One region of the Cytobacillus sp. EB106-05-05-XG126 genome, then DNA from elsewhere that is predicted to be linked to it. Evidence: riboswitches for the same ligand, from Rfam matches in the RefSeq annotation. Region 1 holds a riboswitch; each other region holds the start of a gene.
What was found. A riboswitch is a leader RNA that binds a small molecule or an ion and turns the genes downstream of it on or off. The one in region 1 is predicted to bind thiamine pyrophosphate.
Positions count from the first base shown of each region.

Region 2: linked by a shared signal. The riboswitch ahead of AC3WTL_RS09155 (ABC transporter substrate-binding protein) and the one ahead of AC3WTL_RS04870 (3-oxoacyl-ACP reductase) in region 1 are both predicted to bind thiamine pyrophosphate.
Region 3: linked by a shared signal. The riboswitch ahead of thiC (phosphomethylpyrimidine synthase ThiC) and the one ahead of AC3WTL_RS04870 (3-oxoacyl-ACP reductase) in region 1 are both predicted to bind thiamine pyrophosphate.

Region 1 is NZ_JBYTDU010000001.1:969,813-979,935, forward strand. It holds gene AC3WTL_RS04825 (MerR family transcriptional regulator) at 1-453, opposite strand, end outside; gene AC3WTL_RS04830 (C39 family peptidase) at 750-1,502, shown strand; gene AC3WTL_RS04835 (AbrB family transcriptional regulator) at 1,546-2,610, opposite strand; gene AC3WTL_RS04840 (hypothetical protein) at 2,749-3,039, shown strand; gene AC3WTL_RS04845 (hypothetical protein) at 3,082-4,161, opposite strand; gene AC3WTL_RS04850 (sigma-70 family RNA polymerase sigma factor) at 4,154-4,720, opposite strand; gene AC3WTL_RS04855 (CBO0543 family protein) at 5,221-5,736, opposite strand; gene AC3WTL_RS04860 (Cof-type HAD-IIB family hydrolase) at 5,879-6,628, shown strand; gene AC3WTL_RS04865 (OsmC family protein) at 6,664-7,116, opposite strand; TPP riboswitch at 7,232-7,344, shown strand; gene AC3WTL_RS04870 (3-oxoacyl-ACP reductase) at 7,449-8,210, shown strand; gene thiM (hydroxyethylthiazole kinase) at 8,224-9,039, shown strand; gene thiD (bifunctional hydroxymethylpyrimidine kinase/phosphomethylpyrimidine kinase) at 9,042-9,863, shown strand; gene thiE (thiamine phosphate synthase) at 9,853-10,123, shown strand, end outside.
Region 2 is NZ_JBYTDU010000001.1:1,843,907-1,854,029, forward strand. It holds gene AC3WTL_RS09130 (glycoside hydrolase family 13 protein) at 114-1,790, opposite strand; gene treP (PTS system trehalose-specific EIIBC component) at 1,881-3,284, opposite strand; gene tatA (twin-arginine translocase TatA/TatE family subunit) at 3,564-3,734, opposite strand; gene AC3WTL_RS09145 (NAD-dependent deacylase) at 3,826-4,560, opposite strand; gene AC3WTL_RS09150 (YkvA family protein) at 4,708-5,121, shown strand; TPP riboswitch at 5,201-5,309, shown strand; gene AC3WTL_RS09155 (ABC transporter substrate-binding protein) at 5,422-6,426, shown strand; gene AC3WTL_RS09160 (thiamine-binding protein) at 6,440-6,733, shown strand; gene AC3WTL_RS09165 (ABC transporter permease) at 6,730-7,497, shown strand; gene AC3WTL_RS09170 (ABC transporter ATP-binding protein) at 7,494-8,228, shown strand; gene AC3WTL_RS09175 (TatD family hydrolase) at 8,240-9,007, shown strand; gene AC3WTL_RS09180 (hypothetical protein) at 9,157-9,897, shown strand; gene AC3WTL_RS09185 (carbohydrate ABC transporter permease) at 9,933-10,123, opposite strand, start outside.
Region 3 is NZ_JBYTDU010000006.1:147,482-157,604, forward strand. It holds gene thiC (phosphomethylpyrimidine synthase ThiC) at 1-1,785, opposite strand; TPP riboswitch at 1,912-2,026, opposite strand; gene AC3WTL_RS18060 (hypothetical protein) at 2,241-2,525, opposite strand; gene AC3WTL_RS18065 (bifunctional metallophosphatase/5'-nucleotidase) at 2,707-4,326, shown strand; gene AC3WTL_RS18070 (hypothetical protein) at 4,427-4,660, shown strand; gene AC3WTL_RS18075 (DUF3267 domain-containing protein) at 4,669-5,205, opposite strand; gene AC3WTL_RS18080 (hypothetical protein) at 5,434-5,853, shown strand; partial or broken gene AC3WTL_RS18085 (IS1595 family transposase) at 6,030-6,195, opposite strand; gene AC3WTL_RS18090 (hypothetical protein) at 6,262-6,537, opposite strand; gene AC3WTL_RS18095 (cation diffusion facilitator family transporter) at 6,852-7,721, opposite strand; gene AC3WTL_RS18100 (DUF2935 domain-containing protein) at 7,953-8,741, opposite strand; gene AC3WTL_RS18105 (hypothetical protein) at 8,895-9,455, opposite strand; gene AC3WTL_RS18110 (SCO family protein) at 9,452-10,084, opposite strand.

The DNA of each region.
Region 1 (10,123 bases):
CTCTTTTTTCACTTCTTCTAATACTTCCTTTCGAACGCCGCTGCGAATCTCATTTCTGACATCTGTAAGTAAGCTGTCTCTGAAATTTTCCATGATAGCCATGAACTGTTCAGCATCCATGACTGGCTCATGTTCTTTATGTAATGCTGTTTCCGGTTCTATTGACGCCAAAGCAGTTTCATTTGCAGGTGCAATCGTTTCTGAAGCATAATCCATATGTTTTTGCATTAATTCCCGGATCATTTCCTTGCTCAGGTTTTTATCGCGCATTTGCTTTACTTTTTCAAGCAATGCAATTTCATGGTCAGTATAAAAACGGGCTCCCTGTTTGGATCTGGGAATCAGCAAAAGTCCGTTCAAATCCTTTTCCCATTGCCTTAAGGTCCCCGGAGGCACATTCAGCATTTTCGAAACCTCTTTAATTGTATAAGCCTTCATATATTGCGTATCCATTTAACTCAGCCCTTTCCAAAAAAGATTCTGAATCATTCGGAAGCGGGTTCCGAATCAAATTCTACTTAACCTATTCAGCATGCTATCCCTCTGTTTCCTGCCGCATGACAAAAGCTATCAAAACAAGACGATATTCATCAGAAAAAAGCAAACAAGCGTCATTTTGACAAAAATCATAAAAAATTTGCCAATCATCAGGCGATTTGTCATATCCCGGCGGGTATGGCACAATGGTGGGGGAGTTTAGCAAACTAGAATATTATAAAAACAGCGAATTGAAGAGGGAGTTTAATCAATTGGGTAATAGAATTATCGCAATGTCTATAGCAGCAGGGGTTGGATTGTCTCTGACTGTGGGAAGCATAAAGATGGGGAGCAATGAACACTCAAATGAAAATGAAATTTATTATACAGCTGTTCCGCACGCGGATGCACAGCATGAACCACAAGTGAAGCAGGAAATTATGAAGAAATCGGTGCTTCTGGATGTGCCATTGTACAACCAAATGGATCACCCGCGTTTATATAATGGTTGTGAGATTACCAGTTTGGCAATGATTATAAGCTATGAAGGCATCAAAGTATCTAAAAATGACTTAGCACAGGAAGTTAATCGGGTGCCGCTCAGATATAGCGGAGGCGAATACGGAAATCCTAATGAAGGCTTTGTCGGCAATATGGAAGATGGCCCGGGACTGGGAGTTTATCAGGGGCCGATTTTCGAACTCACGAAAAAGTACTTTCCTGATCGGGCTGAGAATCTGACTGGCAAGCCGTTCGATGTGCTGCTTGAAAAAATAGCGAAAGGGTCGCCGGTCTGGATCATTACAACCGCAAGCCTGTCACCCGCCGCATCTTTCGAAACATGGAAGACTCCGGGAGGGCCGGTCGATGTGACCTTCCAGATGCATAGTGTAGCTATAACAGGGTATGATGAGGAAAATATCTATATTAACGATCCGTATGGCACTAAAAATAAAAAGGTGCCTAGACAGCAATTTATAGAAGCCTGGGAGCTAATGGGGTCACAGGCCATTGTCATTAACTAGAATAATAGAAATAAAGAAGGGGCTGCAGCTTGCAGTCCCTTCTTTATTTGCTTAATGATCCCATTCTCTTATACTTCAAAAAGATCCATTTTAAAAACGGAGGCACTACAAAGAATATAAAGAATAAGCGAAAAAGCTGATACCCTGTTACAATGGCCAGGTCGGCCCCGGTTTCATGTGCGATGATGGCCATTTGATCCATCCCTCCCGGCGCAAGGCTCAGTAATCCGGTGGCAGGGGAAAGGTGAAAAGCGTACATAACCCAAAAACTGAGCAGAACCGAACACACCATGAGAAGCAGGCCGCTTAATGCAGCAAGTGAAATCGTTTTAACCTTATTATCCAGCTTTTCAGGCTTCATCATCATGCCGATATGGGCTCCTATTAATAGCTGTGATAAATCCAAAACAGACGAGGGGAGCTGAGGCCCATTTATGCCGGAAATGACAAGGGCAGCTGTTCCCATAATTGGACCGAGAAGGTATGCGGTCGGAAGCTTCATGCGTTTGCTTAGGATAATGCCGGCAAAGGAAACAAGCGCAAAAAGAAAAATATCAGGGAATAAATCCCTCCATAAAGGAACAGCGGCTGTAAATTCAGAACTGACTTCCATGTTCATCCATGGTCCGAAAACCAGAACAGGGATAATGAAGATAATCATAGTCAGTCTAGCAACCTGCATAAAGGTAACGACTGTGATATCGATTCCTTTGACTTCCTCTGCCAGAAGAATCATTTGTGAAAGACCTCCCGGAATACTTCCAATCAGCACTGTTGGATAGTCGATGCACATTAATTTCGCAATGAGAAGCGCGGAAAGAGCACTAAAGAGAATCAGGCAAACCGTAATGAGAAAAATAAAAGGCAGCTTCTGGAGGATAAGCAAAACCGCTTCCTTTGTAAAAGAAAGGCCGATGCTGTAGCCGACAATAATGATCCCGGCGTCCCGAAAAGCGGCTGGCCAGTAAAATGGAATCCTGCTGAGCCGGCTTCCAATCATTACAGCAGTCAATGCACCAAGCAAAAAGGCGACCGGAATATGCAATAAAGAAAATAACCCTGCACCTAATACAGCAGCAGAAAAGGTGATGAAAACATTTTTTTTCACGAAAAAACCTTCTTTTAATTAGATTACCTAAAGATATTTATACCATATTTGAACTATGAATGAATTACAAGTTTTATGTAATGGAATGTTTTCATACATTTATAAAAGAGGTCGGTATTCTTAGAAGGGGGACTAACCATGCCGGAAAAATTAAGCCATCTGGTTTTCATCTTATCTTTTATATGCCTCGGTTTATTTTTACTTCTTGGTTTTTCGCCTCTGTATGATCTTTACCTGCATAATATCGGGCATCGTCCATTTTCACTCCTTCTCCTCCTGACAGTCCTTGTCTTCCTCGTGAGTGTTATAGTCTTAAAGAAAGTCCAAAATTGGCAGGCGGGCTTTCATGTCTTATTTTCCATTATCCTCACGCTTTTTCTTTCATCCGTCCTCGCGATCATTGTGTTCTTTGGGGGCCAATTCAGGTAAAAGTAAAGAGCCTGCACCATTAAAGGTACAAGCTCAGCCCATTTACTGGATTGGCATCCAGTTTACCTTCCATATTCCCTCGCTGTTTTTGCTCAGGCCAAAGCCCAGCCCATCCTCTTCCGATATGGAAATATACGCTGAAGAGTCATCGATAGTGACTTCTTCCAGGCTGGCGTTCTTCACTCGATGCAATAATGTCTGTTCTTCTGGTATAGATGCTGACTCGCTTATCGCATTGAGGTAATCATTCAGAGTTGGAAACGGTTTTTCGATACCCGGTTCATGGTTAAACAAGGCATATTGAGTATAAAAATCCTCAATTTCCTCTGCAAACAGGTACAGCTGGAATACTTCTGACGGCCTTAAACCCTTTAGGGTCTCATCTGTCCCTCTTAAAGAAAATTCTTTGTACACATGGTTTAATGGCTCTGGAAGGACCAGCTTCTTATCATTGTTCAGCATCAGCTGGAATGGCAGAGGCCCCAGCTGCAGTTCCTGTGGCATAATCACCTCAACAGCGTCAGCCTGATGGACAGTGCCTTCTGCAGCACGATATCCGCTGATAAATAAAGAAACATTTTCCTCTTTAATTGGCATTTTGACGCCAAACACCTTTTTCAGCTTCTCCTGGTCGGCCTCATTAAAAGCTATTTTTACGTTTTTGCCATCTATGAGCGGCAGCAGCTTTAAGGAATTATGATCAGGCAGAAAGTATACAATGTCATTCTTAAAATCCAGAGTGCCTGTGATTTCTGCTTGGCCTGTAAAAACTGCGGATAAGCTGCCATATGAATCCTTCTCAAACCTTTTCAATTTCCAGTTATTCAGCATAGCACCCTCTGCAAGACCAGGATAAAAACCTCTATCTGCCACGGCGGTCTCCTGTCCATTTTGCTCTGTAAAGAGATCTGTCTGAATTCCAGCAATCCCGCCAATCAATAGGACAAATCCGGCAGCTGCAGCCGCAGAAAGAAGCTTTGGAACATAGTCTTTTTTTCTGCCCTTAACAGCAGAAGAGCCGATCCGGTTTCTTACACTCTGTTTTTCCTGTTCTGTGAAAACAGAATCCTTCTTCCATGCAGCATTCACTGCTTTCTTAACTTCATGATTCAGTTCACCCATGCTGTTCACCTCTTTCTGAAGCGGATAAAATTCTCCTGACTTTTTCCTGTCCTCTGTACAGCCGAGTTTTAACGGTTGATATGGGGATATTAAGAGCTTCACTTATTTCAGCAAGACCAAAATCCTGATAATAATGGAGCAAAAAAACTTCGCGGTATTTAACTGTCAGTGATTCTATCGTTTTCAGCAATTCATGATGTTCATCCTGTTCCAGAAATGCTGCTTCAGGATCTTTTCCTCTATCCTTTTTTAGAAGAAAAATCTTTTCATTCATGATCAAATTGCGATAATGCCAGCTTTTAAGGTAGTCCTTGCTTTTATTAATAGCGATTGTGAATATCCATGTTTTAAAAGAAGATCTTTGCTGAAAATTTTCCAGCTTTTCATACACAGTAATAAAGGTGTCCTGTGTTAAATCGCTGGCAGTATTCCAGTCTTTTACATAGCTGTATATTAATCTTTTCAGAACGGTTCCATACTCATCCATGATCATTTCAAGAACGAGAGCACGGTCCACTTTATCATCGATTGACCGTTTTATATACTCATCAATGCTCACATGTCTGCCTCCTTGCTTATATGCCAAGCTGCCGATTTTGGCTGCCTTTTATCGCAGTCTAACGGGCAGTAAGACCCCCACTTCAAGACTCAGAGGAATCAAAGGAGGATAAGTGGGGGTCAAACTGCCCGTAAAGGCCAAAAAAACGAACAAAGACTAAGAACGCCACGTCCTGTGGCAACGTCTTTGTGACCCACTTCCTGTGGGCCTCAACTAACAATCAGTGGGGGATAAGGAAAACCCCCACTGATTGGAGTTTCACTTTATTTGACTGACAGTTAGACGACAGATACAAGTAAATCGCTTCATTTTTTTGGCATTTATTAAGATTATACAAAAAAGCGCAAACCATTTGGTCTGCGCCTGAATTATTTATTCACTTTTGTCCTGATTAAATAAAACCACATCAATGCATAGGTTAAGAACAGAAGGAGCAAAAATAAGAACACAGACAAATCGTTTTGAATGATCAATCAGTACACCTCACTTCATGTATGCATTTATTTTAGGCTTTCCAATGGAAACGGAAATAATAAGTAGAAAATCACCGCAGCAGGCAGAGAAATGAGCATGGCCATTGCCGGTTTTCTATAGTGGACTCTTAATACAGCAAACAAAGCGATATTCAGCCAAATATTATGCCAGCCGTTCCAGCCGTTATCGTACACAAACATCCCTTTATGGGCAAAAAGAGACTGAATGATGGTAAAAAAGCCAATCCAAACCGCAGAGTAAATGTATCCATGGTTTTTATTCTCTGGATAACGCTGCAGGTATATGATTAGAGCCATGGGAGTTATAAAATAAGTGAAAGCTAAGTTAATAATGCTATGATTAAGCCATTCGGCCGTAATGCCTCTAAAAGCCCAGAGAGTATGGTTAAAATAGAGCATGTTATAGGTAAGGTTAATCGCAATAAAGTACAGCACAGTCGGGTATTGTTTTTTCCATTGTGACCAATCAATAAAGCGGTAAGCAAACAAAATCCATACAACAAGAACGAGCATCAGATACATAGGACATCACCTTTAATATTTAATGCATACAGTTATTTCCATTTTCCAAGAAAATATTCATCTGAAAAGCACCGTCTTTGAAGGATAGCCGGGTTAACTATATAATGGCTTTATTGTGTTAAAAGAAGAAAGGGAGAGGATCATGACAAAATCAAAGATTCCACCGCAGATCAAATTAATCGCTCTCGATATGGATGGAACTTTATTAAATTCCAGAGGGGAAATTCCTGAAGAGAACCGTGCAGCCATAAAAGAGGCAAAAGAGAAAGGAATCGAAGTCATTTTGAGCACCGGAAGATCAAGGCTTACAGCAGGCGATCATGCCGATTCCCTGGAATTAAACTCCTATTTAATCACAGTTAATGGCAGTGAAATATTTGGCCCTGATGGAGAATCCATTTCAAGAGCTCCCGTTGATTCCAAAGTTATGGAATGGATGTGGAATTTATCACAGTCACATAAGACCAATTTCTGGGCCACCAGCTGCGAACAGGTATGGAACAACGAAATGCCGGAAAATATCCATGACCATGAGTGGCTCAAATTTGGATTTGATATATCAGATGATGCAGTCAGGGAACTGATCCATAAGGAGCTGCAGTCAAAAGGCGATCTGGAAATTACCAACTCAAGCTTAACCAATATTGAAGTCAATGCTCTTGGCATCAATAAAGCGAAAGGGATCCAGAAGGTAACAGAACTTCTTGGCATTTCAATGGAAAATGTAATGGCCATGGGAGACAGCTTAAACGATATTGCCATGATTGAGGAATCAGGCTGGGGAGTAGCGATGGGAAATGCCCAGGAAATCGTGAAAGAAACAGCCGATGCTGTGACGGGAACCAATGATGAAGCCGGTGTTGCACAGGCAATCAGAAAATGGGCATTTTAGTGAACGAAAACCGGCTATTAAGCCGGTTTTTTGATTCACTTCTTTGATCTAAGTACGGTTTCCTGCAACTCGACTTCCACATTCCCTTTAATTGCCCTCGAGATCATGCAGGATGCTTCGGCTTTTTGCGCCAGCTTTCGCGCAAGTGCATGGTCCTTTTCATCGGCATCTGCCTTCAGCACGATAACCGGGCGATGAATGATTTTCCTGTAGGTAATCACACCTTTGGTCACATCCACAACACCGACTGATTCCATCGTTAGGTCATCTTTCTCTAGCCGGCTGCGTTCCATCATGGCTGCCAGGGTAATAATATAACAAGTTGCCGCTGCCCCCAGCAGCATTTCATCCGGGTTGGTTCCGATTCCAGGTCCGTCCATTTCCGGAGGGATAGATACCTTTGTTCTCAGCCCGCCAGTCTCAATTTCACCCACATCATTGCGAAGGCCAGGCCAATGCGCTTTTAACTGAAAATGGTGTTCAGCCATATTTGAACCCTCCAAGTTATGTATTTCTATTTACACATTAAAGAGGAACAGGCAGAATTGCAAGACTTTACAGGTTTCACGTTTCACGCTAAGATAGAAACAGCCAACTTAATAGTTTTACTGCTAGGGGTGCCCGATGCTCGCGGGCTGAGAAAGAAACCGGACTGTTTTTTACCCTTCGGACCTGATCTGGATTATACCAGCGTAGGAAAGTAGTAATTGCGGGGAACGACGTTCTTTCTCTTAGATTATTCAGCCAGGTCCAATTTCGGATCTGGTTTTTATTTTGTTCTCAAAACAAATGAATTGGCTATCAATAAGGAGGATTTTCTATGAATCTTAACGATCAGATTGTTATTATTACAGGCAGCAGCAGAGGGTTGGGCAAAGAAACAGCAAAAGCTTTCGCAAGAGAAGGGGCGAGAATTGTCATTAACTATTTTCATAGCGAGGAAAAAGCCCATGCTCTGCAGAAGGAAATTGGCGATTCAGCCATTGCCATTCGTGCTGATGTTCGGGACAGAGTTCAAGTGAAATCCATGTATGAAAAAACGAAGGAACACTTTGGAGCCCCCATTACAACCATAGTCAATAATGCACTGGTCAATTTTCAATTTGACCCTGTTTTAAAAAAAGATGCAGAAACAATTGAATGGGACGATTACAAAAATCAGCTGGAAGGTGCAATTCTGGGAGCATTGAACACTGTTCAGGCAGGTCTTGAAGATATGAAAAAACAGGAGTTTGGCAGGATAATCTCGGTCGGCACCAACCTATTCCAGCATCCAGTTGTACCCTATCATGACTATACGACCAGCAAAGCTGCTTTATTAGGCTTCACCAGAAATATGGCAAATGAGCTGGGCCAATATGGAATTACTGCAAATATGGTATCAGGCGGTTTGTTAAAAACGACAGACGCCAGTGCTTCGACCTCTAAGGAAGTCTTTGAAATTATCGAAAACTCGACTCCATTAAGAAAAGTCACAGATCCTGCAGAAGTGGCAGATGCGATAGTCTTCTTCGCTTCTCCCTGGGCAAGGGCAGTTACAGGACAGAATTTAATTGTGGATGGCGGACTAGTTATGAATTAAAGGAGGATTCTAAATGAACATTCAGGAGATTAGCAGTCTATTAGATAAAGTAAGAGAGTCAAACCCTCTGGTACATAATATCACCAATGTGGTGGTAACCAATTTTACTGCCAATGGCCTGCTGGCAATTGGTGCATCACCTGTAATGGCATATGCGCATGAAGAGGCGGGTGATATGGCTAAAATCGCCGGGGCTCTGGTTCTCAACATGGGAACACTGACTGAAAAAGAAGTGAAAAGTATGCTTATCGCAGGAAAGTCAGCCAATCAGCATGGGGTGCCGGTAATCTTTGACCCGGTTGGTGCCGGCGCGACAGCTTATCGAACAGAAACAGCCAATAGAATAATGGAAGAATTAGATATTAGCATCATAAGAGGCAATGCTGCAGAAATTGCCAATGCAGCAGGACAGCAATGGAAAATTAAGGGCGTCGATGCCGGAGAAGCGAAAGGAAGCACTGCAGATCTTGCAAGGTTAACAGCAAATAAACTTGGTTCAGTCACCGTCATTACAGGGAAACAGGACATCGTTTCAGATGGACATTCCACTTTTTCGGTCAACAATGGCCATCCCCTGTTAACGAAAGTAACAGGTGCCGGATGTCTTTTGACTTCTGTCATTGGAGCTTTCGCTGCTGTTGAAAAGGATCCAGTAAAAGCGGCAGCTGCTTCATTGGTCGTGTATGGCTCTGCCGCCGAAATCGCTGCAGAAAAAACGGATGGCAGGGGTCCGGGCACCTTCCAAATAGAGTTCTTGAATAGCTTATATACTATTTCAGCCGCAGATGTTGAATTGCGCGGCTCTTTTAGTCAGATAGGAGGGGAATAAATATGAAGGTGAACAAAGCATTAACCATAGCAGGATCAGACTCCGGCGGCGGTGCGGGTATTCAGGCAGATTTAAAAACCTTTCAGGAACTCGGCGTTTTCGGTATGTCAGCGTTAACTGCCGTAACGGCCCAAAACACCAGGGGAGTGCAGGGAGTTTATCCAATGACCCCAGATGCTGTTGCGTCCCAATTGCAATCCATTGGAGAGGATTTAAGGCCGGATGCAGTCAAGACAGGAATGCTCTTCAGTGCAGAGATTATCGAAAGGGTTTCAAAGGAGATTGCGAAATACGGCTGGGATAATATCGTCATTGATCCGGTGATGATAGCAAAAGGTGGAGCAAGCCTTCTTCAGACTGAAGCCATTATAGCGATGAAAAAGCATCTGATTCCGCTCTCGATGGTGATTACACCCAATATACCCGAGGCAGAGGTTTTAACGGATACTATTATTCGTTCAATGGAAGATAAACGGAAGGCAGCAAAAGAACTGTATAGGCTTGGTGCGAAACATGTCATCATTAAGGGCGGTCATGAGGAGGGAAAAATGGCTGCCGATCTATTATTTGACGGTGAAGGTTTTACCGAATTCAAGAGCAATAGAATCCAAACAGCCAATACACATGGGACAGGATGCACTTTTTCTGCTGCAATCACAGCCGGCCTCGCTGACGGTGTTTCTGTGCAACAGGCTGTTGATCGCGCAAAGCAATTTATTCAGGCAGCAATTGAAAATGACTTAAGAATTGGCAGCGGTCATGGACCAACCAATCATTGGGCTTATAATTTGAAGAAAAAGGAGAGCTTCATATATGGAAGTTAATCCTAAGCAAATACGAAATTGGCTTAAAGTTTATTTCATAATGGGGAGCGTAAATTGCCGCCATAAGCCTGAAGATATTCTCCGGTCAGCGATTAATGGGGGCATATCCCTGTTTCAATACCGTGAAAAAGGTGCAGGATGCCTGCACGGCAAAGAGAAGGAATCTCTTGCAAAAAGCCTTCAGGCAATCTGCAAAGAGAGCAATATTCCCTTTATTGTAAATGATGACATTGAATTGGCACTTAGTATCAACGCAGATG
Region 2 (10,123 bases), 870 kb from region 1:
GATGTGCACCGCACAAAGAAAATGCGAAAGCATTTTCGAGGATCTCGCGCCTTCCGCTCCTATCAACTCAGTAAAGTATTTAAATATGGGTAGCGTTTTACAAAACTCACATTTTAACCGTTAAAGAGAAGCACTTGAGCTTCATATGGACGAAGTTTCATTGTTCTGCTGATTTGTATATCTTTATAATTCCCAATCAGCAATTCGAATTTTTTCCCCTGGAGGTTTGCAGGGAGTTCTGCTTCAGTGTTTCCGCCATAGAAGTTGCACATGACAAGAAGAGTCTGATTGCCCAGTGTTCTTGTATAGGCGTAGACTTCAGAATGATGATCAAGTATAAGGTTATATTTTCCGTAAATAATAATTTCATTTTTCTTCCTAAGTTCAATAAGCTTTTTATAATAATGAAAGACAGAGTCAGGGTTTTCCATGGCCTTTTCGATATTAATATCTTTATAGTTAGGATTCACTTTTATCCATGGGGTTCCTTTCGTAAACCCTCCGTGCCTGGAAGAATCCCATTGCATTGGCGTTCTTGCATTGTCACGCCCTTTTGCATAGATGGCCTTCAGTGCCTTTTCCTCTGTCCAGCCATCGTTAAGAGCTTCTTTATAAAAATTAAGTGTTTCTATATCTCTGTATTCATCAATGCTTGAGTAACGGACATTCGTCATTCCTATTTCTTCGCCCTGATAAATATATGGAGTTCCCTTCATCATATGCAACAATGTTGCCAGCATCTTTGCTGACTTATCCCAATACTCTCCATCATTCCCGAATCTTGAAACAGAGCGGGGCTGATCATGATTATTAAAGTAAAGGCTGTTCCAGCCAACCTCATCCAGTTCATTTTGCCATTTGGTCAGATTTGTTTTTAAGTCAAATAGATTGAGGGGTTTGAGGTCCCATTTGCCATTTGGCCCGTTATCGAGGCTAACATGTTCAAATTGGAAGACCATATTCAGCTCATTGCGTGATTCCCCCGTATACTGCCGAGCCCACTCCGGATTTACACCAGGCATTTCGCCGACAGTCATCACATCATACTTCGATAACGCCTTTTCATTCATCTCCTGCAGGTATTCATGAATTTTCGGGCCGTTTCGATAATACTTGCTTCCAGAAGCATATTTCTTACCGGGCTTTGGTTCATCATCAGGAAGTCCCTCCACTTTGGAGATAAAGTTGACTACATCCATTCTGAACCCGTCAATCCCTTTTTCAAGCCACCAGGTCATCATGTCGTATATTTCTTTTCTCAGTTTCGGATTCTCCCAGTTTAGATCAGGCTGTTTTTTTGAAAACAGATGCAAATAATATTCTCCTGTACTTTCGTCAAACTCCCAGGCAGATCCCCCGAAATTACTGCCCCAGTTATTCGGTTCCTTTCCATTCTTTCCTTCACACCATATATAGTAGTCCCTGTATGGATTATCTTTCGATTTCCTTGCTTCTGAAAACCAGATATGCTCGTCTGAACTATGGTTCACCACCAGATCCATAATGAGTTTGATGTCTCTTTTATGCAGCTCTCCAAGAAGCTGTTCCCAATCCTTCATAGTTCCAAACTCACGCATAATTTCCTGATAATCACTGATATCATAGCCATTATCATCATTTGGTGATTTATAAACTGGAGAAAGCCAGACCACATCAATTCCAAGCTCTTTCAAGTAATCAAGCCTTGAGATAATTCCCTGCAGATCTCCTATTCCATCTCCATTGCTGTCCATGAAGCTTCGAGGGTAGATTTGGTAAACTACACTCTCTTTCCACCATTGCTTCTTCATAATGCAACCTCCGGTATAATAAAATATTGAGCAAGCCTAAAAATGGCGATACCATGGAATCATAGAACTCCATGGCATCAATCATTTTATTTAAGCTTTTTTAAATTTCGAGAAAGCTAGAGTTAATACGAACGGCACTACAAGTGCAATTCCCATTCCAATAAAGAAAGCACCCCAGTTTTCCGCAAAGATGGAGAAGAATGCCGGCAAGCCGCCTACTCCAATTGACGGTGCCTTAACTCCATTAATAGTGATGAATATGCCTGCTGCAGCTGATCCAATAATCGCTGCAAAGAACGGATACTTAAAGCGAAGATTAACCCCAAACATCGCCGGCTCCGTTACACCCAGCCACGCTGAAATGGAAGAAGTGAGCGCAAGCCCTTTCAGCTTTTCGTTCCCTTTGCTTAACAGCATCATGGCAAAAGCGGCTGAACCCTGTGCAATATTGGATAGTGCCACCATCGGCCACAAAAACGTGCCGCCAATGCTGCCGATTAGCTGAAGATCGACTGCCAGGAATGTATGATGCATGCCAGTGATAACAAGAGGTGCATATAATCCTCCGTAAATCAAACCTCCAAGGGCCGGAACAGCATCAAAGATTCCGACAACTCCATTTGTAATCCAGCTGCCGATCGTGAATGTAATTGGTCCGATGGCAATAAAAGAAAGAAATCCAGTAATAAGCAAAGCGATTGGCGCGACAGTCAGAAGCTGAAACGCATCAGGAATTCTTTTTCGCAGAAATACTTCTATCTTGGCCAATACATATGAAGCAAATAATACAGGCAACACCTGGCCCTGGTAACCTACTTTTTCAATTTCAAAACCAAATAAATTCCACTTCGGAACTTCCTCTGCTGCACCATAGCCCCATGCATTTAAAAGATCTGGGTGCACCAGCATCAAACCAAGTACCATACCAAGTAGCGGACTGCCGCCAAACCGGTTTACAGCACTCCATCCAATCAGGCCTGGAAGAAATACGAAAGCAGTATTGGCAATCAGGTTAATGATGCTCGCCAGATCAGCCCAGTTTGTATAAACTTCAACAAACGACTTATCATCGAAGAAAATATCCGGCGCTGTCATAATGTTGTTGATTCCCATCAGCAAACCAGCTGTTACGATAGCCGGAAGGATTGGAATAAAAATATCAGCCAGTGTTTTAATTCCACGCTGCAGGGGATTTAAGTTTTCGGCAGCTGCACTTTTGGTTTCTTCTTTTGACGATTCGCCAATACCGGATGCATCTGTCATTTCTTTATATACTTTATCAACGAGTCCTTGTCCAATTACAACCTGGAATTGTCCATTGGTGGAAAATGAACCTTTTACAATATCAATATCTTCGAGCTTTTCTTTATTGACTTTTCCTTCATCTTTTAATGCAAAACGCAGCCTTGTTACGCAATGAGTGGCCGCAGCGATATTATCCCTTCCCCCGATAGCTTCTACGATTTGCTCTGCTGACTCTTTATTTGTGGCCATTCTACACTCTCCTCCTGTTACCGTTTTCATATTAAAGAAAAAAACAGTTATAAGGTTCTTATTATCGTTCTCGATTTTTATAAATCTATCCATTACACACAAACTAACTTGTATATACATGAACTGTTTACGCTTTCATTCTATCTTGTATATACATGTTAGTCAACTATTTTTTCTTTTCCTTTTTTTCTATACCCATTCACTCGGTTCGAAGCCAAAAAGTAGAAAAACCGGCTTCGAAGACTAATCGTCTGCAAAGCCGGTTTCTAAACCAGTAGGCTATTTTCTTTTATCATCATCATCTTTAGTGAGATCACGGGTAGATTTCTTAAATTCTTTTAAGGTCTCCCCGAATGCTCTCCCTATTTCAGGAAGTTTTTTAGGACCAAAAATAATAAGAGCAAGAACCAGGATGAGAATTAAGCCTGGAATACCGATGTTTGATAACATGCTGAACACTCCTTATATATCATATCGCTTGAAACAGCAGTAATCATGTTCATTGTCCATTATAGGGGATTGGCTCAAAAAATCATAGTTTTTATAATTTCTCATTCTCCCGCTGCATTAAGGCACGATCAAGTTCTTCGAGAACTTCACCAATTTTGCGCTCATGGATCACTTCATCAGCATAAAAGTCAAAATCAGTGGGTTCCATATTAATAATCACCAGTTTTGCTCCGTTTTGTTTTGCTATCAGCGGAAACTGATTGGCTGGTGTCACAGTCAGGGATGATCCGAGAACAATAAATAGTTCTGCCTTTTCTGATTCTTCCGCTGCAAAATCTAAAGCCTGCTCAGGCAGCATCTCCCCAAACAGAACTATTGAAGGACGAAGCAGCCCCCCGCAATTACATTGAACGTGTCCATGCAAATATCCCTCGCTTGGGAACTCTTTTTTGCATTCCTGGCAATGGAGTGTCTGCAGATTCCCATGAAGCTCTGATACATTTTCACTCCCTGCCAGCCGATGAAATCCATCCACATTCTGGGTGATAATACTCTTTAAAATGCCTCTCTTTTCCCAATCAGCAAGAATATAGTGGCCTTTATGAGGGCTGCACTCCTTGAGCCCGATTACCCGGTGCCGATAAAATTCTATAAACTCCCTCACATTTTCATTCAATGCTTCAGTACTGGCAATTTTCCCAGGGTCTTTCCCGTTCCATAAGCCATCATTGGCTGACCTGAAATCAGGCAGACCGCTTTCAGTTGACATACCTGCTCCAGATAGTATTACTGTATAATTTGATTCCTTCAGCCATTTCTCAAGCATAAATACCAGCTCCCACTAAAATATTTTCACAGGTTTGAAGGCTATTTCCATTTTTTTCTCCTGGTTAAATGTTTATGTCATGTCAGGTATGCGGTAAATAATAGATTATAACTGTTTTTACGAATTATCAATATAGGAGTGATGGCTATGCCTGAAATAGAAACGAAAGATTATAAGGACGGCTATAAAAAATTTTCTTCCAGGGCACAACGCTATGCGGATGATCCCGAAAAAACAAAAGGCCTGCTAAAAAAAGCTACACTTAAAGCTGAGAAAAACAAATCTTCGTTAAGTGATATATGGGAAAAGTTTCAGCTGCTGATCGATTTAGTTAAGGCATGGTCAAAAGGCGATTACCGGCATATCTCCAAAAAATCAATTATCTTTATTATTGCATCCATCCTATACTTTGTCTCTCCTATCGACCTGGTTCCAGACTTTTTGATCGGAATGGGTATCCTTGATGATGCAGCAGTACTTGGTTTTGCCGTCAGCCAGATTACAGGTGAAATTGAGAAATTCAAAACCTGGAAAGAGAGCCGGACTATTGAAATGAAATAACGTTCAAAATGATGTCCATTTTGATATTGTCTGCTATAATAAATAATGGAAAGTATTCATGCCTGTTAAAATTAAATAGCAAGAAATGTAGGGGAACCGGTGTGCCGGTTGAGACTTCATCCTTAAGATGCTGACCCTTTGAACCTGATCTGGCTAATACCGGCGTAGGGAACATATTCTTAAACATAATAAAATGTTTTTTTATATGCGTCCCGGTATTATGCCGGGGCGTTTTTTATTTTTCAGGGCAGACTAATATCAACTTTCCTTATTACATAAAGGTTTTTAGGAGGATTACTTATGAAAAAGTGGATTGCAGTTATCTGTACACTGCTGCTTCTTTCAGGCTGTGCCGGTAATGGAACGGATAATCAGACTGGAGGCAAAGATGCAGACAGCAAAGAAGGTTTGAAAAAAGTTACTGTTGTATTGGATTGGACACCCAATACCAATCATACCGGCTTATATGCCGCAAAGGAAAAAGGCTATTTTAAAGAAGAAGGGCTCGATGTCGAAATTATCATGCCAGGTGAAGCAGGTGCAGATCAATTGACTGCATCAGGCAAGGCAGATTTCGGTGTCAGCTATCAGGAAAGCATTACGGAAGCCCGTGTACAGGGTGTGCCTCTGGTTTCAATAGCAGCTGTTATTCAGCACAATACTTCCGGCTTTGCATCCCCTGCTGAAAAAAACATTGAATCGCCGAAAGATTTTGAAGGGAAAACTTATGGCGGCTGGGGAGCTCCTGTAGAAAAATCGGTAATAGACTCCCTAATGAAGAAGGAAAACGCCAATGTTGATAAGGTCTCAATCGTTAACATGGGGGATGCGGATTTTTTTACCGCTGTTAAAAGAGATATAGACTTCGCATGGATTTATTACGGATGGACAGGTGTAGAAGCTGAGCTTCGGGGGGAAAAGATTAATATGGTCTACCTCACAGACTACTCAGAAAAACTGGATTACTATACGCCTGTTCTGGCAACGAGTGAAAAAATGATTGAAGATGATCCGGAAACTGTTAAAGCATTTGTAAATGCTGCATCCAAAGGATATGAATTTGCAATCGACCAGCCTGAGGAAGCAGCTGATATCTTGTTAAAGAATGCTCCCGACCTGGACAGCGAATTGGTCAAAAAGAGCCAGGAGTGGCTATCACCGCGCTATCAGGATGATGCTGCCAGATGGGGAGAACAAAAGCTTGAGGTCTGGGAAAACTATGCAGACTGGATGCATGAAAATGGTCTTTTAGATAAAGAATTAGATGCCGGCAAAGCATTTACAAATGACTTCCTGCCGGAATAAGGAGAGTTATTAAATGGCAAACGCACTTGTAAGCATTCAAATCATACCAAAAACAAAAGATGGGGAAAATGTTATACCATACGTTGATGAAGCAATCAGTATCATTCAGCAATCCGGTGTTAAGTACGAAGTGCATCCCCTTGAAACAACGATGGAAGGCGATTTAGAACACTTATTGAAAATCATTGCTGACATGAACAGAAAAATGATTGAAAAAGGCAGCAGCAACGTAATCTCACAGGTTAAGATTCTCTATCAGCCCGCTGGAATTGAAATGAGTGATTTAACGGAGAAGTACCGTCCATGATCAATGTATTCAGAAAAGGGTGGAGGCCGGCTGCGGTTCTCCTCCTTTTATTCATTCTCTGGGAGATGGCGGTAAATCTGGCAGAAGTCCCTGCTTGGCTCCTGCCTCCCCCGACAGATATCATTCAGGAGGCAGTTTTGGGCTGGGAGGGCTTCCGCCCGCATCTTCAATCGACAGTCCTGCTTTCACTATGTGGATTTGCCATTGGCACTGCCATCGGATTGCTTACAGCTGTTATATTGCACTTATTGCCTTTTATAAGAGAGTCTGTTTACCCGCTTCTCATCCTTTCACAGAATGTGCCAATAATTGTTCTGGCTCCTTTACTGGTTGTATGGTTTGGATTTGGCATACTTCCAAAACTTATTGTCATTACGCTGGTATGCTTCTTCCCCATTACTGTTGCAGCATTGGATGGTTTTCGGCAAACTCCAGGAGATCTCAGGCATTATATGCTGATGGCTGGAGCCGGCAGAGGACAGCTGTTTTGGAAGCTGGAGCTTCCCCATTCCCTTCCATCTTTATTTTCCGGGCTAAAGATCTCTGCGACCTATAGTGTGATGGGTGCTGTAATATCTGAATGGCTCGGAGCCAAAGCCGGAATAGGGGTTTATATGACTCTAGCGTCTTCTTCCTTTCGGACAGACCGTGTTTTTGTAGCCATACTTGCGATTATGCTGTTAAGTTTGCTGCTTTTTGGAGGTATATTACTTTCAGAACGTTTGCTTATTAAATGGAAGTCCAGGGAGAGTGGGAGGAAATGATACAATTATCGGTTAATTCTCTAACGAAAAATTTTGATTCAAATCAGGTTTTAAGCAATTTGAGTTTTCAAGTAAATGAAGGGGAGTTTGTTTCGATTTTAGGGCCATCAGGCAGCGGAAAGAGCACTATCTTTAACCTGATTGGCGGGATGCTACTGCCTGATGAAGGGTCCATCATGCTAGGGAAGGCCGAAATCAGCGGCAAACGCGGTTCAATTAGCTATATGCCCCAGACACCTTCCCTGATGCCTTGGAGAACTATCCTTCAGAATGTACTGCTTGGCCAGGAAATTATGGGGAAACCCGATCCCGAAACAGCCAGAAAAATGCTTCAAAAAGCCGGACTCGGTGACTATGAAAATGCGTTTCCGCATGAATTATCAGGAGGCATGAAGCAAAGGGCCGCCTTCATCCGGGCACTATTAAGCCCGCAGCCAATCATACTGCTGGATGAACCTTTTTCAGCTTTGGATGAGCTTACCCGTCTTGATATGCAAAAATGGCTTCTCAATATTTGGAATGAACATAAGCCGACGATTCTGTTTGTCACTCACAATATCGAAGAAGCCATTTACCTCTCTGATCGAATATTAATACTCGGCAGCAAGCCTGCTAGAGTGGTTCAAGAATACAAAATGCCTTTTGGGCGGCCGCGAATGGAGGAAATTTTCCTGGATGAAAATTTCCTTGAATGCAAAAGAAGCATTCATCATGTGCTGAAAAATCATTAGGAGGCAGCAGCATGGATAATTATATTGATGCCCATATTCATCTTGATAAGTACAGCGATATTGATTTAGAAAAAATGTTTCATAAATTGCCGTTTAAGCTTTCACTGGTTACAGTTTCAAGCGATTTAAACTCCTGCAAAAGAAACCTTGCTCTTGCAGAAATCTATCCCTTTGTTAAACCTGCCTTTGGTTTTCACCCTGAACAGGTACTGCCCAATGATCATGATATTTCAGATCTTTTCAGCTGGATAAAGATTCACACAGAGCAGATGGCTGCTATTGGCGAGGTTGGCCTTCCATACTATTTGAGACCTAAGGGGAGCAAGATCCCAGGCGGATATATTGAACTTCTCGAAGAATTCATAAAGCTTGCAAAAAAACAGGATAAGCCCATCGTCCTCCATGCAATTTATGATGATGCACAGATTGTGTGCAATTTATTGGAAAAGCATTCGATTAAAAAGGCTCATTTCCACTGGTTTAAAGGTGACACTGCAGCAGCAAGCAGGCTGATTTCCAATGGCTATTACATATCCTTTACTCCAGATATCGTGTATGAAAAAGAAATACAGGGCCTCGTACGGAATTACCCGATGGATAAGTTGATGGCAGAAACAGACGGCCCATGGGAATTCGAGGGCCCTTTTAAAAACAAACCTACCCACCCTTCCATGATGGCCCATTCCATCAGTGCCCTTGCTGAACTAAAAGAAATATCTTTCAGCAGCGCCCTTAAGAAGCTTTATGATAATACAAAAAGCTTCTATAATATTGATTAATCTGCCTAAATAAGGCTTTTACCAAATAGGCAGTTTTTTTATTTAGATTAGATAAAATATACTAAATAAATATAATCACATCGCACCATTCCTAATTATGGAAATATAGGTTAATCTTATATTGGACAATACTTTTTAGGAGGCATGTGATGAAAAAGTATATTTTCTTATTATTGACTATTTTACTAGTTTTCTCAGGCAATGTTTCTGCACAGCCCAAAAGTAATTCGGCTGGTTTGACTGAGAAAGATTTCATGAAAGCCGTGTTAAAATCTGATGAGTTTAAGGAATTCAAATCTTCTATATTAAAAGATGCCTCCACCCAGCCAAAAGCTCTTATTGATGAAAAAGGAAAACAATATGGCTGGACAGTGCAATATGAAATTGAATACAACGAAAAAAACATTTCCTTAGATGAAAAAGCTCTCGTAAATTTCTCGTCCCTACTATCTTTCTCATTTGAGTCCGGGAAGGAATTAAAAGTGCGGCTGGTTGATTTCAGCAGGCTTATTGAGGATCAGGCTTTTTATGTAAAAGACCTGAAATCTGAGGAAGAGACCAAAATAGATATCTCAAAAGACAGCACCTTTACTGATTATTTAGCAGAAGTAGAATTGAAAAAAACACAGCTGATTAAAGAAGCGGCTAAAAGCAATGCAGTCTCTTCCGATAAAGCCACAGCATCCGGCCAGCTATGCTACTACTGTACAAAGTATGAATGGCGCGGAGGGTATCCCTGCTCATCCGCTAACACTGAGTCCGAAGCTTCAGTATCATCCCAGCTTGAAGAAAACGGGCTGAATCCGGATTCTGTGATCATTGAATGCTATGTTCCCCGCCATAAGGTGTGTGTTGACGGGGAATGGAGAACCTACTGCCCTATACAATGAAAAGAACGGCTAAGCGAATGGCTTAGCCGTTTTTGTTATCCTTTCGTGCCCGATGCGATATTCGAACCTTCTATAAAGTGCTTCTGGAAGAAGAAAAATAACAGCACTACTGGCAATAATACCATGACTGACATGGCCATCAGGTAATGCCATTGTGTCTGTACAGTTCCTTTGAAGGTTTGAAGACCGATTTGAAGAGTGTAGAGACTTTCATCATTTAAATATA
Region 3 (10,123 bases), on a different contig from region 1:
CTACTGATAAATGTTTCCTCCGGCCTTACTAAATTCCTCAGCTTTTTCTTCCAGTCCCTTCTGTATCGCTTCGTCGGTTTCAAGCTGATGCTCTTTTGCATAATTCCGGATATCCTGAGAAATTCTCATACTGCAAAATTTTGGCCCGCACATGGAACAAAAATGAGCTGTTTTTGCCCCTTCAGCCGGCAATGTTTCATCATGGAATTCCAAAGCGCGCTCAGGATCCAGAGAAAGATTGAATTGATCTCTCCAGCGAAATTCAAAACGGGCTTTTGACAGGGCATCATCCCTTTTTTGCGCTCCAGGATGTCCCTTTGCCAGATCTGCAGCATGCGCGGCAATTTTATATGTGATGACACCCTCGCGCACATCGTCTCTATTTGGCAACCCCAAATGTTCTTTAGGGGTAACATAGCAAAGCATTGCCGTCCCATACCAGCCTATCATAGCAGCCCCGATTGCAGAGGTAATATGGTCATATCCCGGAGCTATATCAGTCGTAAGCGGCCCGAGTGTGTAGAATGGTGCTTCTTTACAGATTTCCAATTGTTTATCCATATTCTCTTTGATTAAATGCATTGGAACATGGCCAGGACCCTCGACCATTACCTGAACATCATGTTCCCAGGCAACTTTCGTCAGTTCCCCAAGTGTTTCAAGCTCCGCAAATTGAGCCTCGTCATTTGCATCTGCAATCGATCCCGGCCGCAGTCCATCCCCTAAGGAGAAGGCCACATCATAAGCTTTCATGATCTCGCAGATTTCTTCAAAGTGTGTATATAAAAAGTTCTCTTTATGATGATGCAGGCACCATTGGGCCATAATGGATCCGCCTCTGGACACAATTCCGGTCAGCCTTTTGGCAGTAAGCGGTACATAACGTAAAAGGACACCTGCATGAATTGTAAAATAATCAACACCCTGCTCTGCCTGTTCGATTAAGGTATCCCTATATACTTCCCACGTGAGGTCCTCAGCAATTCCATTCACCTTTTCCAAAGCCTGATAAATCGGAACCGTCCCTACAGGAACAGCAGAATTTCTGATAATCCATTCACGTGTTGTGTGAATATTTTTTCCAGTTGAAAGATCCATAATCGTATCGGCGCCCCAGCGTGTGGCCCATGTCATTTTCTCTACCTCTTCTTCAATTGAGGATGAAACAGCCGAGTTTCCAATGTTCGCATTAATTTTCACATGAAAATTCCTTCCGATGATCATTGGCTCTGTCTCAGGATGATTGATATTGGAAGGAATGATTGCCCGGCCCCTCGCTACTTCAGACCGTACAAATTCAGGTTCCATATTTTCCCGAATGGCTATAAACTCCATCTCTGGAGTAATGATTCCCTTTTTTGCATAGTGAAGCTGGGTGACATTCTTCCCTTTTATCGCTCTCAATGGCTTGCGGGATAAGCCAGGAAAGACTTTATGATTGGCACGCGGATCACCTTCATTGAGGTAGCCATTGTCCTCGGGCTTTACTTTCCGCCCATCATATTCTTCTACATCCGCTCGTTCCTGAATCCACCGGCTTCTCAGGGCGGGAAGCCCTTTCTTTAGATCTGCCGTATAATGAGGATCCGTATATGGTCCGCTCGTATCGTATACACGAACCGGCTCATTGACTTCTTCACCAAACGTTCCGGCAGTGGGGCTTAATTCTATCTCTCGCACCGGAACCTTTATATCAGTCCTGGATCCCTTCACATATACTTTTTTGCTGCCAGTAAAGCTCGACATAATAGAAATACTCTCATGATTTAAAGAACTTGCAGTCATTGCCATCTCTCCCTTTTTAAAAATGTAAGGACGAGACCTGGAACCAAGGAAGTGCCATATATGTAAAAAAGCCGGTCCACATAAAGATGGACCGGCTTAACCGCAGATGTCTTTGCACAAAGTAACTTTTGCACATTCTAACTTCCCCACGCTGGTATAATCCAGATCAGGTCCAAAGAGTCAAGAAACTTTAGCGCGTTTCTTTCTCAGCCCAAGCTATTGGGCACCCCTAGTTATTGCTATTCAATTCCATTTTAGTATACATAATTCTGAAAACAAATAAAAGGGATTTCTATGATGTGTATGAAAAAACTTCCGCTTTTTCCCGCTAGATCACTTGTATTCCTGCAGCTGAATACTCCACGGCTTAGACATTCAAATTTTTTGAAAAAACATAGAAAAACGCCTGCCATTAGCAGACGTTTTTCTACATGTATTTAGATGTGTATCATCAATTAGTTCTCTTCAGAACCCCCATCGTTCATATCCATATCACTTTCATCCATGTTTTCTTCATCCTGTGGAGATTCTTCATTCATGCCGGGTTCCTCCATATCCGACTCCTCTGATGTGCCTGGATCCTGCATTTCACTATCTTCATTATTGTTTTCTTCCATTTGATTATCTTCCAATTCCACATCTTCCGTTTCCGGCGGCGGCTCCTGTTCATCTGTTCCGCACCCTGCCAACAATAATCCTGCACCCAATGGGACTGAAAGCAAAAGCTTCTTATATTTCATATGTTGTCATCTCCTTTGGCAGTATTATGTTTCTTAATATGAACTTACCCTTTATCAAATTGGATAAACAAGTGCAGGTTAGCAGGATTTTTTCATTTACTTGCCACCCAAAAGCCCCCTTACGATTAAATCCCCAATATCTGCAAATACTATCCCTGCCACAATTACAGGAGGTTGATTGATGAAAGTACTTATCTCCCTTATATTATTTAGCTTTCTGGGAATGCCTCTGGGAGAAAAAGATCAATGGGATCGGCAAGGCCTCTCTGAGGATTATCATGGCCATATTGAAGATCGCTCAGAAGGACCATACAAGAGAGTCCAGCTGCTGGGAATCAATGATTTCCATGGCCAGTTGAATGTGACCCGTCAGATTAACGGCAGACCAGCAGGACGTGCAGATTATCTCGCTGCGTATTTGCGCCAGCGTGCCGCAGAAAATGAAAATACCATCCTGCTTCATACTGGAGACATGATAGGAGCAAGTCCTCCTGTATCCGCCCTCCTGAAGGATGAACCGACCATTGAATTTTTGAATAAGATGGGGTTTGACATTGGCACCATCGGCAACCATGAATTTGACCGGGGTTTGGATCAGCTGCTTCGCTTACTAAATGGCGGTAGCCCTTCAGCTGCAAAGAGTTATCCCGGCTCACGCTTTCCATGGATTGCAGCCAATGTTATCAGTCAGAATTCTGGCAAGCCCATCCTTCCTCCCTATAAGATTTTAAATGTCAGCGGGGTCCCAATAGGGTTTATCGGTGTGATCATGAAACAAACACCAAGCTTATCCGCACCAAATAGTGTGAAGGGTCTTACCTTCACTGATGAAGCGGAAGTAATCAATACGTATACCCGGGAACTTAAAAAGCAAGGAGTAAGAGCCATTGTGGTACTGGCCCATGTTCCCGGCAAATCAAAACCAAATGGAGAACTAGCCGCGGGCCAGCTAATAGAATTGGCCCATCAAGCAGATGACGAAGTTGATATTATGTTCGGAGGCCACAGTCATGCTTATCTGAACAGTGTGGTGGATGGAAAGCTCCTCGTGCAGGCCTATTCATATGGCACTGCCTTTTCAGATGTGGATATCGAAATAGATCCCCGGACAAAGGATATTGTCCGTAAGCACGCAGAAATTGTAAATGTTTTTCAAGAGAATACCCAGCCTGCCAGCGACATAACCAGGATGATCGAACACTACGAAATGAAAGTAGAACCCGCTGTGAACAGATATATTGGCACTGCTTCCTTTCCCATCACAGCTGCACGAAACAGAAGCGGCGAGTCCGCCCTGGGCAATCTTATTGCCGATTCCGAGCGGGCAGTGATGAACACAGATTTCGCTTTCATCAATCCAGGGGGTATCCGGGCAGACATTGACGCAGGCCGTGTTACATGGGGCAACTTATATGTCGTCCTTCCATTCAGCAATCAATTGGTTAAAATGAACCTGACAGGAAGCCAAATCCGTGATATTCTCAATCAGCAATGGCAGCCTGATACTACCCGAATCCTTCAGATCTCGGGCTTCACTTACAGCTGGGATGACAGACAGCCTGCCGGCAGTAAAATACAGGAAATCTATTTGCCCAACGGAACAAGGCTTGATCCGGATAAGAAATATTCAGTTACCGTTAATACCTATCTCGCAGATGGCGGAGATAATTTTACTGTATTCAAAAGTGGTATAAGCAGAGTGACCGGACCAATGGATATTGATGCACTGGAGAAATATATACAGCAGCTCCCTCAGCCGTTTAGTTCTGCAATTGATGGACGCATAAAGAGAATAGACTAAAAAGGACAGCCATGACTGTCCTTTTTTCTTGTCTATTTGATACTAATAAGGGGATCTGACTCATATCTTTCCAGTAGGATCAAATGAAAGGAATAGGATAATGAAAAAATATATTTATTTCCTCATGCTGTTCGGTATCTTTTTTCCATTTTTTCATAAGACAGCCATTGTTTATGAAAACTGGAGATTGTGCACCACTGCTTCTAAATTAATCGGGATCCGGCTCTATGGACTGGATTCCATGAGAAACCTACTTATATCAGCATTGGCGGCCCTCGTTGCTTTCTATTTCACGCAGCTATTTATTAGATGGGACAGCAAATATAAAAGCTAGTATAACCGCTATTCATAAACCGTAAATTGCGGTTTAGTCGGATGGTCAATGACAAGAGCCTCATTAGGAAATTTTAATAGCTTTTGATACAAAACAAGATCTCCCATGCAGCCAACTGTCAATATCGCTCCCAGGACCGATAATCCAGGCATATTAAACACAACCCCCAGAATAAGCGGCAATAAGCCAGTCGGAATGAATGGCAGCATTAAAACCTTTTTCATTTGCTGAACTGTTACTGGCTGTTTGGCATGAGCATAAGCCACACCCATTTTCAAATTGACTCCCCAGGTCATTTCCTTCCAGGGAACACCGCCAATATAGTGAAAACCCGCCAAATGAATGGCTTCATGCAAAATAACGATAGCGACCATGCCAGCTAAAAATAATAGCATACCTGTGAGGTCAAAAGACATTTCCCCACCGCCATAAAACACAGCATGTAAAAAGAGTACCCCAAATATAAGCGCCATCGTTGTAAAGAATAAATAAATCTGCAGCTTCATCATTGAAACAGTAACAACTGTTGCTTTTTTATTTTCCAATTTTTTCACCTCATCAGGATTGGTCAATACCATACCTACGAATCAAGCAACAGCGAAGTTTCAGATTTTTCCATTACCTGTTTTTCTCCTTCTTTTGCCTCAGTCTCATTTTTTCATAATGTACAGTTTCTGCCCAAATGGACCCAAAGTAGCGAAAAACACTGTTACCGTCACTGATAGACTTGTATAATCAAGGCAAGAAAAAATGAAAGGACTGTGATAAGGAAAGTGCTGTATATCTGGGATATTGAAAAAATCATTTTACATACATTGAACGAACAACGCCTCAATATAAATTATGAGTTCAGCAATACACTCGCTTCGCCTATGAGCTACAATGTCTCAACGAATACAATAAAATTTAACTACCTGAAGGTGAACGGCTACATAGCCAAAATCAATTTTAAAATAAAAGAGACAAATGAGAACCTGGTAAAATTAATGCTTTACCATGAGATCGGCTATTATCTGGATTTCAAGAAAAACAAACATGACATCAGAACGCTTATGTACGGAGAAGATGATGAGAAAGAACAGCTCATGGCTGAAATAGAAAAAAACTCCTGGGATTATGGAAGGGGTATTGTGCCTGAACATCTGGTCAATGCCTATGATCAGTTTAGGGAATTGGATAAAGTGTTCAGTTAAAAAAGAGTTGCATACGAATATACTTGATTTTATTAATAAAAATGGGAACCTCTAATTCACTAGGTTCCCTAAAATATTATACTTCTTTTTTTACTTTTCATTAGCATATCACATAAATTACAATTCCATTTGCGACCATAATTAGAAAAGAGTTTTGAAATCCAGCTTTTTTAATTACCGTTAAATCGATTTAACCAGACCTCCAAGACTGTTATATCTATTCACATTTTGGATATGATAAACCTCTCTAACACATTCCTTACCATCTGATTTATTTCTATAATGCTCATGTCCTTTTTCTTTTGCATAAGTCATAAATGCCCGAAAAGCATCGGTACACAGGAATTGGAACGAGCAGTCTAGAGACAAAAGTTTTTTCACAAAAAAGAACAGCTTCCGCTGTCCTCTCTATACGCTTCCTGATGCTGATCCGATGGCAACCAGTATCCAAAAGCCGAACTTGTATATAAATGTTCCAATTCCCAGTATAAGTCCTGTCCAGCACATCCCTTTGCTCTGACCCTTTTTCAGCCCCACTGCACCCAAAACAATGGCAAGGATCCAGGCGGGAAGAAGAAACCATCCAATAAACGGTATCAGTCCTAATACAATCCCGCATATGCCAAGAACCAGTGAAGCTACGGCCATTCCATTGCTCTCCATCTTTGCCTGCTGCATTTCCATCGCATCCACTCCTTCTTTCTATGGATACGCGTGATTTAGTAATAAAAGAACCGTATTCGTTTTAATCAGAGTTAATTTCTGGATATTTTCAATTGACAAGGTATATCCCGATAAAAATGGATCCTTTTATGAAAAGGGATGATAATCCGCTATCTATTATGGAAGAAAAGCCCGACCCTTCTTCTTGCCAATCGTTTTAAAATTGCAGGAGCTACTTCTGCAGCGAGTTTGAAGACCTGTTGTGTTTGCAGGATTTATCCATACAGAATAAACTCCCTCAGCGTCAGGTCCCTCATCATGAGACGCCTTTCTTTTCAATTTGGTTCAACATGGACATGAACATCATAAACACCATGATCCTGCATCATCACTTTTTCCACATGTGTCGCAATATCATGGGCTTCCTTAATATCAAGCGTGGAATTAACCATAATGACCACATCAATCACTTCATTGTTGCCGTAGCTTCTTCCTTTAATATCTTTTATGCCTTTAACCCCGTTTACTTTTTTGATGACATCCTGATATTCTTTAATCTTTCCTTCATCAAAACCATCTGAAAGCTCATGGGAAGCTTGTACAAAAATATCCCAAGCCGTTTTGCATATTAAAAGCCCGACAATAATGGCTGTTAACGGATCAAGCCATGGCATGTTCAACTGTGACCCAAATATCCCGATGGCTGTGCCGATACTCACCCATGCGTCTGAAATATTGTCCTTTGCAGCTGCCATTACGGCCTTGCTGTTAATTTTTATGGCTAATTTTTTGTTATAGCGGTACACAAAGTACATTGCCGCTCCAGAAAATACTCCCGTATATGCCGCAATGATATCAGGAGATTCATTAGCTCCTTCAAACATGGATGAAACAGCATTAAGCAGGACTTGAAGACCTACAGCAGCCATAATGAAGGAAGCTACCATAGATGCAATGGTTTCACTCTTCCAATGGCCATACCCATGATTTTTATCCGGCGGACGCTGGGAAATCCTAAGACCTATAAGCACTGCAATTGAAGCAATGATATCCGTTGTATTATTCAATCCATCCGCTTTCAAAGCAGCTGAATCACTCACATATCCAATTGTTAATTTTAGTACAGAAAGACATATATAAGCTGCAATACTAATAACCGCAGCACGCTCACCTAATTTAAGGTTTTGATACTTTTCCTCTTCCATGCCCCAGCCTCCTACTTTACCCTTGCTTATATTACCAAGCGGCATTCGGGTGGGTCTAGAGCAATCTTTTTGTCTATTATTAAATAAATAAGTAAAGTGCAATTAAGTTGTACTAATGAAAATTTAAGCCAGCCCCGTAATAGGCTGGCTTAATTCGAAAACGTTTTATATGACGAAGGTGAAGACAGAATCCGAACCGCCTGTGAGTAATAGCCCTTCATTCATGCAAATCTAAGATCTTTTGAGACTCGCCTCAAACAAATCGATAATTTCCAAAAATCTTTCTGCTTCTCTAAATGTATGGTCAGCCAGAAGAGGATGAATATTGCTTTTGATCCGGCATGCCTCTATTAATTCTCTGGCAGTTTTCTTAAAATCCCTTAATGAAGCAACTGATACTTTATTCTGGTTTAAGAATTGGCTCAGAATTGGTTTCGTTTCTGATTGCGGCTGCATAGATTCCAGGTCCACAGCCTGGAATAGCAATTGATCGAAATCATGGCTGAACTCTCTGGCCTGTTCAACCAGCTTTCTTTCGGAAGGGTCTAATAAATGGCCGATAAATTTAGCATGATCAGCCATAATCTTTAGGAAAAATACATTCTCCTCTATTATAGCTTCCGGCTTTGGAGCGAGTACCCCTGAGTTAAGTTCTTTTAATCGATTAGCAAAATAAGCAGCTTCTCTGCTGATATGGTCAATCAATAAAGGATAATTATTTGAACGGATTTCGCATCTTAAGGTCAAACCCAATACTTTTCTCTTATAGCTCCAGATAGCGGCAGCTGCCTGATAAACCTCGTTATTAAAAGCTTGCACTTGGCCAAGTTCGGAGTTTACATTAAACCTTGCCAGCTTCTCCTCAATTCGTTCAAATAAAGCAATAAACTGCTGGGCTTCGGCAATTAACTGTTTCTGTTCATATGTAAAACCCAAACTTAAAAATAAGGCATGTTCTTTCATGATCCTGGACCAAAATTTAATTTCATCCAGAGATCTAGCGACAATTGGATCCGCCATGTCTTCCCCTCCTTAATTACTCACTCCTTCTTATATATATTTATGATATTCTGTCATTATTCCATTTTAGTTCGCTCACTAATCATTACCTTACAAGCAGATAAACCAGCTGAAAATGTAAAAACTGCTCCCAGGACGGAAGCAGTCATTTTTTTACTCATATTTTGAAAAATCCATAAAATAGCTATAAATCAAGTAAACAACCATTGCAAACGCGGTTGAGATGAAACCCCAGCCGAGCGTAATCTGCTCGATAACCAAATAGTTATTGCAAAGCTGCACAGGAGACCAGATATATAGCCATCCCAGAGCTAGAAAAAGAATAGTAAAAAAGATAATGAGAGCATGCTTCCAAAATGAACTTAGTTTTGGCCAGCTGTCCCGCAATGGCACCCCGGCCAAAAATGGCAGTGAGATAAATTTAAAGACTTCTACACTTGTAAGCGTCAAAGCTTCATCCATCGTCCTTGGCAGAGACCAATACACCATAATAATTGAAAACAGCAATAGACCCGGCACTCCGTTTTCATTCCATTTTGAGAAAAACTCAGGAAAACGATTCTGAAAGAACTTCGCCATAAACAATCCAGAGATCACCAGCAGGGGCATTTGCATATGCATATGGGTAATCATAATGGACTCCAGCAAATTAGCTGCAGGCGGGAGCATCAACGCAAGAAGCAGAAGCAATCCGTAAACTGGTGACTTCATCATTCTTCCCTCCCGCTGCGCAGAATCTCCGTTACCCGATCAGCCGCTTCTTCAATCAAGGTGTAGTCCATGACTTCGATTAACTGTCCTTTTGGGTTCACCAGATAAAAAGCCGAGTTATGGGCAAAGTTGCCGTATTCATCCGGTATGACAATGACGCCAAACCGATCCAGCAAAGAGTCAAGCTCTTGCTGTTCCGGTATCCTCGCCATTCTCCACGTTTCTCCGTCACTGCCGAAAGCCTTACGGTAAGTATCCAATGTTTTCGGATCATCCCTCTCCGGATCAAAACTGATGCTAAGGAATTGAATGTCGTGGCCAATATACTCTTCCGGAATCAGTTTATATACTTCAGACATATTAACCTCAAGCTCGGGGCAAACCGTACCGCATGAAGTATATAAGAAAGTAATAAAAACATACTTCCCTTCAAATTCCGAGAAAGAGTAGGTCCTTCCATTATTGTCTTCAAGCGTTACATCCGGGAACTGAGGCTTTTCATCCATTAACTGATTAACCCTGGCTGTTTCAGCAGTAAAAGCCTGAAACCCATCTGTGCCAATGTAAAAAAGGACTATGCCAAACATCAGTACCAGCAAGCTTGATAAAGCCGTTCTATTTTTTAGAAACATGATTCATCACTTCCTTTTAAAAGAAAGAGACAGCCCAGC